Regions from separate parts of the Veillonella sp. S13053-19 genome, predicted to be linked through region 1. Evidence: riboswitches for the same ligand, from Rfam matches in the RefSeq annotation. Region 1 holds a riboswitch; each other region holds the start of a gene.

Region 1 (3,270 bases):
TTATGCAGAACACCGCTTCGGTAAAACTGGACATTTTATGGCGAGCTATGCTTACAGCATATCTCTCATCATTGCTAATATCGCCATCGCGGTTTCTGCCGTAGGTTATGGCGCAGCTTTCTTTGGTGTTGACCTTAATGCAACACAAACAAGCCAAGTAACAATTGTGCTCTTGTGGTTTGCAGCGATTTTGAACTTCCGAGGCAATCGCTTTACAGGTCGACTCAGCAACATGACTATTTGGGGCTCTATTGTTCCGGTTCTTTTAATCGGTACAATCGGCTGGTATTGGTTTGATCCGTCTATCTATTGGGCGGCATGGAACCCAAATGATCTTCCGCTTTATGATGCGGTAAAACAATCTATTTCCCTAACATTATGGGGCTTCCTAGGGTTTGAGTCCGCAGCGGCTAATGCTGATGCTGTTGAGAATCCAAAGAAAAACGTACCTATTGCAACTGTAGCAGGTACATTAGCAGTGGCGGTGGTTTACATCTTGTCCACAAACGTTATGGCCGGTATCGTTCCTAACGTTGACTTATTAAATTCTAACGCACCATTCGGTTTGACATTCGTATACATGTTCAATGATACAATTGCAAACATCGTTATGGCTGCTATGGTTATTTCTTGCTTTGGCGCTTTACTTTGCTGGCAATTCACATTGTCTCGCGTATTCAAAAGCGCAGCGGAACATGGTTACTTCCCTAAAGTATTCGCTCGTGTAAATAGCAAAGACGCTCCTGTTCGTGGCGTATTCATTTTACTCGCTGTTGAAACATTACTTACTTTGTTCACTGCAAGCGACTCCTTGCGTGAGCAATTTGAAATCTTAGTAAACTTAGCGGTTGTAACTAACGTAGTACCGTATGTATTGTGCATCTTGGCAGTACCTACAATGATGCGTATGGCTGGCGTAGCTGAAAGCCGCATTAAACGTTCCAACTACGTGTTCGGCGCAGGCGTTATCTACTGTTTATATGCAATCTACGCATGTGGCTTTGATGCTATGGTAGGTAGTGCAGTAGCGGTAAGCATCGGTTTCGTGATCTATGTTTTGCGTAAAGCGTGGGATACACGCAGAGCACACCGCTTACAACAAAGTATCGATTAACTGAATATCTCTCGTCTTATTAGAGGCTGTTACTTAGTAACAGCCTCTTTTTTGCATATTAACAAAACTTATCAATTATTGTTTTATTGATTATAAATAATTGATAGTTGATAAAGTGATTAAAAGTTTTTTCGGTATGTATAAAAAAATTTCATGAGAAAATTACCATTATAATAATAATTAATATATATACAGTTGCATACAGTTAATACGGTAAAAAGTCACATATATAAAGTGATTTGTATAGGTTTATACATAAATAGAGACTTAATCAGTAATCGATAATTTTTATTAGTATAAAAATTATATTGAAAATCTACGATGTACGTATACCCATAAGGGGTATGCGTATTGTAAATAGGATATTAATATAGTATATTTATAATCGATAAAAACGAATGAACTAGTGAGTGTCGGTATTCACCGAGCGTAAAAGAGGAAAATGAGTGTAAATCTCATACTATGCAAATAGCTGTAATGAGGAGCAAGGTTTCATTATAGGGTCACTGGGAAACTGGGAAGGCCGAAATGTTGCGATGAATCTGAGTCAGAAAGCCTGCTCTAAATGTATGGTATTGTACATACTATACTTAATTTAGGTTAGTCAGGTGGACTAACCTTTTTTGTCGTTTTCCTATATGCACCTCTGCTATATCGGGAGCGATAAGCATATTAGTTGTTCATTTAGATTATTGTAGTATTTAGAGAGTATAGGAGGAGGCGCCTATGGGCAAACGCTTTGCTAAACAGCTAGGTCAATTCATTGTTACACTGTTTGGCATTACTTTTTTAACATTTTGTCTCACTTATTTAGCACCAGGCGATCCAGTTACGATGTTACTAGAAACGGCAGATACTATCGTGTCTCAGGAGCTTATCGATGAAACTCGAGCTCAGCTTGGGTTAGATAAACCGTTCTTAGTGCAATATGCAAACTGGGTTGTGAATGCTGCACAAGGTGACTTAGGGATGAGTTACTCTGCTAAAAAGCCTGTTGTAGATCGTATGTTGGAGGCTTTGCCAGGGACAGTTATGTTAGCAGGTACATCATTAGTATTTACATTGCTCTATGCATTGCCGGCAGGGATTATAAGCGCCTTAAATCGAAACAAATGGATCGACTATCTGTTGCGCGTTGCTTCCTTTGTAGGCGTGTCTATGCCATCATTCTGGTTAGGCCTTGTACTGATTTATATCTTTGGTCTTAAATTAGGACTTGTTCCTATTGCATCTTCTCGTGTAACTCCTATCGGTGTAATTCTACCAGCCGTTACATTAGCTGTTGTAGTCGGGTCCAAGTACATGCGCCAAGTTCGTCTCGTTATTCTTGAAGAAATGCAAAAGGATTATGTTATCGGCGCACGTGCTCGTGGTGTGAGTGAGATGAAAATTTTATTCGGTCATATTTTGCCTAATGCAGTATTACCACTTATCACTATACTGGGCGTTGTTATCGGTTGGTTATTAGGCGGTGTTGCAGTTATTGAAATGGTATTCTCCTGGCCTGGCCTTGGGAATATGGCAGTATATGCCATTACCATGCGCGACTATCCATTGATCGAAGGTTTTGTGTTGTGGGTTGCCTTAGCATATATGTGTATTAATGCATTAGTTGATGCGTCATATATCTTGTTAGACCCTAGATTAAAAAGGGAGAGAGCATAATGGCAGAATTTATTCAAAAACATAAATTGTTCTCTTTCTATAGCGCCTTGATGCTTGTGGTAGTTCTCATAGCTATATTTGCACCATGGCTTGCTCCGGGTGATGCTTTTAGCTCAAATCTGAGTCAAGCATTACAAGCGCCAAGTAGTCAACATTGGTTTGGTACAGATAAGCTTGGTCGTGATGTATTGTCTCGCATCATTTATGGTACACAGTTATCCTTGTTTATGGGTGTCAGTATCGTTGTTATCATGGTAAGCATTGGTACTATTATCGGTGCTGCAGCAGGCTATTTTGGCGGTAAAGTTGAAATGGTTCTTATGCGCTTTGCAGACATCATGTTATCCTTCCCTGGTATCGTATTGGCTATTGCTATTGCTGGTATTCTAGGTGGTAGCATTGTAAATACGATTTTAGCCTTATCTGTTGTAGGTTGGGCAAAATATGCTCGTATTGTACGTTCTATGACGCTTAAGGTGCGCGGCGAGGAA
Region 2 (3,270 bases), on a different contig from region 1:
AAAGAGGCGTACAAGTCTTACTTGTACATTAATGTTATGATTGGTGATAGCAAGAATGCACCATTTTACGAGAAGCATGGTTTTAAAATAAAAGATAATTCCTTGCCAATGCAATATCGTAATGTACCGAAATATACGAAAAGCTGATTAGTCGGATAATCTGTATAGCAAGTAAGTGGTCACATTGTTAATAAAAGGCTACACGTACATAGCGTTACGTGTAGCCTTTGTTATGTAAAACAGTATATACTAAAACAGATATGTAGATACGATGGAGAAGGATATGGATATATTAATACGAAAAGCGACAACCTCTGATTTAGATTTGGTGACACATATAGAAGCGACTTGTTTTCCGCCTGCAGAAGCGGCGCCTTGTGAGGCTTTTAAGGAACGATTAGATCATTATGCAGGTCAGTTTTTGATTGCCTTTGATGGCGATACGCCTATTGGTTTTATAGATGGTTTTGTAACGGACGATGAAGTCTTGACGGATGAGATGTTCGCCGATGCTTCCTTACATAATCCCCATGGCGCATGGCAAATGATTTTTGGCCTAAATACGATGCCAGAATATCGAAATCGTGGTGTAGGTGGTCAGTTGATAGAGGCTTTCATAGAATTGGCTAGAGAGGAAAAACGAAAAGGTGTTATTCTTACCTGTAAGGAAGAAAAGATTCCCTATTATGCCAAGTTTGGTTTTGTCAATGAAGGTGAGTCTGAGTCTGATCATGGCGGTGCCAAATGGTATCAGATGCGTGTTGAGTTTTAGTCCCTTTGTTATGGCAATATAGTTATTAATAGATAAAAATAAATTATAGAATTTTAAGGCATTTCTACAAATTGTCCTAGTGAGAAGCTAAAACTCCGCTTAGTGGTTGAGTTTTAGCTTCTTTTTTGCTATAAAGTGTAGATTTTACAAGGATAGATGTACCCCTATACGTTTATTGACACTGTATATGGTGCATGCTACGATGAGAAAAATCACATATGATTGGGTTAGGTGTTTATAGACTTAATAGAGAATTTGGTACAAGCCAAAGCGGTCACGCCACTGTAACAGCGAGGGACTTTGCATAAAGGACGATATGCTCTTAGTCACTGAGATAATATCTTGGGAAGGCGCAAAGTAACGTTAAACTGGAGCCAGAAGAACTGCCTAATTAACAATTGCCAATTGACCTGCGAGTGACAGGGATGGGGATTTGCATAGATGAATGGTCGAACTATAAGTATATAGTTGGTAGTTCATTCTATCTATTAGCTTTTAGGCGTGGTAGTTAGTCTAACTGAGATGACAGCCCGTTTCCTCTTCGTGGGGAAACGGGCTTTTTGTGTTGATAACATGTGATTGTGTATTTTGAGAGTTTTGAATTGAGGTGCTTTTATGTTTAAGAAAAAGAAATTTATGGCTTATCTTGCCACGGTGCTCCTGCTAGTTGTGAGCATGATTATGACAGCTTGTGGTGGTCCAGCAGATACGAAAAAGGATGCCGCACAATCTGGCAAGCAAATTGAGATTACAGACGTAACAGGTCAAAAAGTTACGTTGAAAAAACCTGCAGAACGCGTAGTAGTTCAATTGAGTGCTTCTGGTGGGGCCTTCTTGACTATGGCTGCATTGCAAGGCAAAGATGTGGCTAAGACTATTGTTGGTATTGACCCTTATTTGAGCAAGTTGCGTACAGATATGTGGGATCGTTACAAATCTGAAGTGCCAGAGTTGGAAAAAATTCCTCTCATTGGTAACGTAAATGACAAAACATTTGATGTGGAAAAAGTAATTTCCTTGAATCCAGATGTTATCTTCATGCCTTTATACTTTAAAGATCAATACGAGTCTGATTACAAACCTAAAATCGATGCAGCTGGTATCCCTACTATTTATATCGATTACCATGCTGAAAAGCTTGAAAACCACCAAAAATCTATCGAAGCTATCGGTAAAGCATTGGGTAAAGAAGAGCGTGCAGCAGAAATCAACAAGTTCTATACTGAACGTTTAACAAGAGTTATGGACCGCATTAGCAAAATTAACAAACCAAAACCAACTGTTTACATTGAAACAGGTAACGAAGGTCCAGAAGGTTTAGGTTTTGCCTATAGTGCAAACGTAGCATGGGGCGCATTAGCAACTCAAGTTGGTGGCGACCTTATTACTAAAGATGTAGTTCAAAAAGCAGGTCCTGTTAACCCAGAATTTATTTTGGAAAGAAACCCAGATATCATCATCATTATCGGTTCCTACTGGCCTAAGAAACCGACATCCATGCGTTTAGGTTTCGATACAAATGAAGCAAAATCTCAAGCGTTGTTGAAAGCTTTCACCACAGAACGTCAAGGCTGGCCTGAATTGAAAGCCGTTCAATCTAAAAACGTTTACTCTACTCACCATGGTTTACCTCGTGAAGTATATGACGTTGCAGTATTCGAATATTTAGCTAAAACATTCTACCCTGAGGAATTCAAGGACGTAGATCCAGAAGGTACACTTAAGGAATTCTATGACAAATTCCTTCCATTTTCTTACGGTGGCGTTTGGTTTATGCAGTTGAACTAAAAAGGAGTTTTTCGTAGTGACAGAAACTAACAATCAGTACAATTATAAGAAACAGAGCTATAAAAAGCTCATGTTTATTATCATCGGTCTGATCATTTGCGCGGTAAGTTTTGTTACCGATATTATTGTAGGTCCTGCATCACTTACGTTGAGTGATGTATGGCTAGCATTAACAGACCCATCCGAGGTTTCCAAAAATGCGTATGTCATCATTTGGTCAATTCGCCTTCCGACGGCCATTATGGCATTACTGGTAGGCGCCTCCTTGGGCATTGCTGGTGCTGGTATGCAAACTATCCTTGATAACCCGTTATCTAGCCCGTATACACTTGGTATATCTGCAGGGGCTGGCTTCGGTGCTTCTCTCATGGTAGTTGTAGGCGCTAGTGCATTAGAGTTTTTAGGTGTCTTTATGGTTCCATTCGGCGCCTTCGTATTTGCTAGTTTGACGAGCTTCTTTATCTATTCCATCAATAAGATTAAGAATTTCTCTTCTGAAACGATGATTCTCGCTGGTATCGGCATGATGTTCTTGTTCCAAGCACTTCAATCCTTGATGCAATATATGGCATCTCCTGAGGCCCTTCAAAACATCGTATTCTGGACAATGGGTAGCTTAGCAAAGGCAAACTGGATTAATATCTCCATCGTTCTCCTCGTGCTAGTTATCATGCTTCCACTCATGATGCGTGAGTCTTGGCGTTTAACGG
Region 3 (3,270 bases), on a different contig from region 1:
GTTTTAGTTGATATAGGATATACCTTACTGTTTTAGGTTAATACGGGTTGTAATTCGATTGGATAGGGAGAATAGCACGAGGGCTACCCAGATACAGCCAAAAGCGGTAAGTTGGGCTGTGCCAAAGCTTTCACCAAAGTAGAAGATAGCCAAGAAAAAGCCCATAGTTGGAGATAGGTATTGTAAAAATCCTAGTATATTCAATGGCAAAAGTTTTGCGCCGTACGAAAAGAGGATGAGCGGAATTGATGTGGTGAGCCCCGCGCCGATGAGGAGTAGTCCTGTAGATGTTACGTGTTCAAGAAAGACCCAGGAGGAGGTATCGATAGTTGCCAAATACCATAGGGCTATTGGTGTAACAAGCCACGCCTCCAAGGCAATGCTCGAAAATGGATGGATGGTGAGGCGTTTTTTGACGGCTCCATAGAGGCTGAAAGTTACGGCTAGTGCAATGGAAACGGTCGGCAACGAGCCAAGCTCATAGGTCATGATAGATACGCCTAGCACGGCGATGGCGATGCTTAATTTTTGTGACCACAGCAAGGTTTCTTTATAGATGACAATACCTAGCAATACATTGAGTAGTGGATTGATATAGTATCCGAGGCTAGTATCTAGAACGTGTTGGTTGGTAACAGCCCAAATATAGGTAAACCAATTGACGCTAATAAGGGCTGCCGCCAGTAATAATAGACCGAACTGTGAAAGATGTGTGCGTAAGTGTTGTATATCGATGCGCAGTTGTTGGCGGCCCATAGCAAGGATAATGAAGATCATCCAAACACCGGACCAGATGATGCGGTGCGATAGCACTGAAAAGGAAGAAGCTTGATTAAGTAGTGCCCAATATAGGGGGAGTAATCCCCAGATTAAGCAACAGAGTAAAGTCGCACTGAGCCCTTTTTTGCTTATTTCATTCATGATGTAACCTCCTCGTATTGATAAAATCATTATATCATGCTGATAGCATGTATAGTGTTGATAATAGTAAGTATACTTTTAACTATTTCATGAATACTTAAAATAGCATTATGTATTTTAGTTATCACACATGACTTTCAGTTATAACCTAAAATTTGTTACTTATGATTAACTGTTATGTTCATTGACTTTGTGCATAATCTTACACTATATTGGACTTAGAACAACGAATATAGAGAATAGGTGTCGCAAGACTTAATAGAGAAATCGGTACAAGCCGATGCGGTCCCGCCACTGTAAGGACGAGCCTGCTTTCATATATGTCACTGGAGAAATCTGGGAAGGCGAAAGCGAGGCGATGAGCCCGAGCCAGGAGAACTGCCTATTTGATAATCACCGTTATGTACCTACGAGCGATAGGAAGGGGATTGAGGTATGCTGGCTTCAGTGTTTTTTTGGTGTACCTTTCAATAAGAAACCTTACGTGTCACTTTTGGGTGGCACGTTTTTTGTTGCCCTTGAAAGTGGCTGTTTAGCATATGAATCAGGCTTTATAATTATTGAATTAATGGATACAGATTTGAGGTTGATGTGATCCAAGTATAGGAAAGCTCGTGTGATTCATAGATATAACATTTCGCAGGTACGGTGCGCTGTTTCTCGGTATGGTTTCGAGTTGAAAAGGAGGCACATATATGTCTGACAAAAAGACTTCGAAGGACGCAGAACGCGATCTATTAGCACCTGTATCCTTTGACGAATTTGAGAAACCTACGTATGAACAATGGCAGGCTGAAGTTGAAAAGGCGTTAAAAGGTGGCGATTTCCACAAGAAGATGTTCACTAAAACCTATGAAGGTATTACGTTGCAGCCAATTTACACACCTGCACTGCATGGAGAAAAAATTCCAAAAGGTGTATACCCTGGGGCAGGCGAGTTCCTACGTGGCACTAAGGCAAGTGGTTATATTAAAGAGTCTTGGGGCGTATCCCAGTACGTAGACGATTCCTTGCCTAAGGATGCCAATCATGCAAGTTTATACGAAATTGTAAAAGGCGGCACCATCCACAACATCCGCCTTGATGAGGCGACGCGCCATGATCAAGATGTACAAGTAGGCGCATCCGTTGGCGTTGGTGGCACATCCTTGTCCACCATGGATGACTGCAAACAATTAATCGAACGTTTCAATCTTAAAGAAAATCCTTTATACATTGAAACAGGTGCTTCTGCGGCCATCTTGCTCGGTATGTTGGCAGCTACTGTGAAAGGCTCTAAAAAACAAACGGCTGACTTGAAAGGTCTCGTTGGTGCAGATCCTGTTGGCGTTTGGGCTAAAGACGGTGCATTGCATATTTCCTTAGATACAGCCTTTGATGAAATGGCACATACTGTTGTGTGGGCTAAAGAACAAGCTCCAGAGCTTAAAACAGTACTCGTGTCTGGCGATGTATACGCTAATGGCGGCGCTAACGATGTACAGGAAGTGGCTTACGCATTGGCAACAGCTGTTTGCTACGTGCGTCAATTGGCACAACGGAACATCGATATACACACCATCGCTAAGAGCATGATGTTCACCTTCTCCATGGGCGCTAACTTCTTCATGGAAATCGCTAAATTGCGTGCATTGCGCGTACTTTGGGCGCGCATCATGGAAGCTTTTGGTGCTGAAGAAGAGGACCGTGCTGTTCATGTACACGGCAGAACATCGGCTTTCACAAAAACTGTATACGACCCATATGTAAACTTGTTGCGCAATACAACACAAGCATTCTCTGGCGTTGTAGGCGGTTTGAATAGCCTTGAAGTATCCCCATTCGACCAACCAATTCGCAAAGCGGATGACTTCTCTCGCCGTATTGCTCGTAACATTCAAGTTATGTTGCAAACTGAATTCGAGTTGCGTCAACCTGTGGACCCTGTAGGCGGTTCTTGGTACGTGGAAACATTGGCTGCTGAATTATGCGAAAAAATCTGGGCTGAGTTCCAAACAATCGAATCTAAAGGCGGCATCGTGGCTGCTTTGAAAGAAGGCTATCCACAAGCTCAAGTTAAAGCGATTCTTGATGAACGCTTCAAAAACCTTGCATACCGCAGAGATGTTGCTGTAGGTAACAACATGTATGCGAACATGACAGAAGAGCTATTAGATCCTAAACCAGAAAATCAAGAAACATTGCGTCAAAAACGTGTTGCTCACATTGAAGAATACTTGGCAAGTGCGGAGCCAGATGCTATTTCTAAAGCACAGGCTACCCTAGAAGCAAGTACGACAGAGCCAGGCGCTTTGATTGGTCTCATCGAGCTTGGGGCGTTGCAAAAATTGACGATTCGTCAAATCCGTA

What was found. A riboswitch is a leader RNA that binds a small molecule or an ion and turns the genes downstream of it on or off. The one in region 1 is predicted to bind cobalamin.
Region 2: another riboswitch for cobalamin. It lies ahead of VEHSUH06_RS02590 (ABC transporter substrate-binding protein); the one in region 1 lies ahead of nikB (nickel ABC transporter permease).
Region 3: another riboswitch for cobalamin. It lies ahead of VEHSUH06_RS08625 (methylmalonyl-CoA mutase family protein); the one in region 1 lies ahead of nikB (nickel ABC transporter permease).

Annotation. Positions count from the first base shown of each region.
Region 1 is NZ_PPDA01000009.1:14,552-17,821, reverse strand. Features, by position in the region: gene potE (putrescine-ornithine antiporter) at 1-1,114, shown strand, start outside; cobalamin riboswitch at 1,506-1,693, shown strand; gene nikB (nickel ABC transporter permease) at 1,841-2,779, shown strand; gene nikC (nickel transporter permease) at 2,779-3,270, shown strand, end outside.
Region 2 is NZ_PPDA01000007.1:157,512-160,781, forward strand. Features, by position in the region: gene VEHSUH06_RS02580 (GNAT family N-acetyltransferase) at 1-147, shown strand, start outside; gene VEHSUH06_RS02585 (GNAT family N-acetyltransferase) at 284-772, shown strand; cobalamin riboswitch at 985-1,178, shown strand; gene VEHSUH06_RS02590 (ABC transporter substrate-binding protein) at 1,388-2,560, shown strand; gene VEHSUH06_RS02595 (iron ABC transporter permease) at 2,577-3,270, shown strand, end outside.
Region 3 is NZ_PPDA01000014.1:28,906-32,175, reverse strand. Features, by position in the region: gene rarD (EamA family transporter RarD) at 25-921, opposite strand; cobalamin riboswitch at 1,146-1,322, shown strand; gene VEHSUH06_RS08625 (methylmalonyl-CoA mutase family protein) at 1,617-3,270, shown strand, end outside.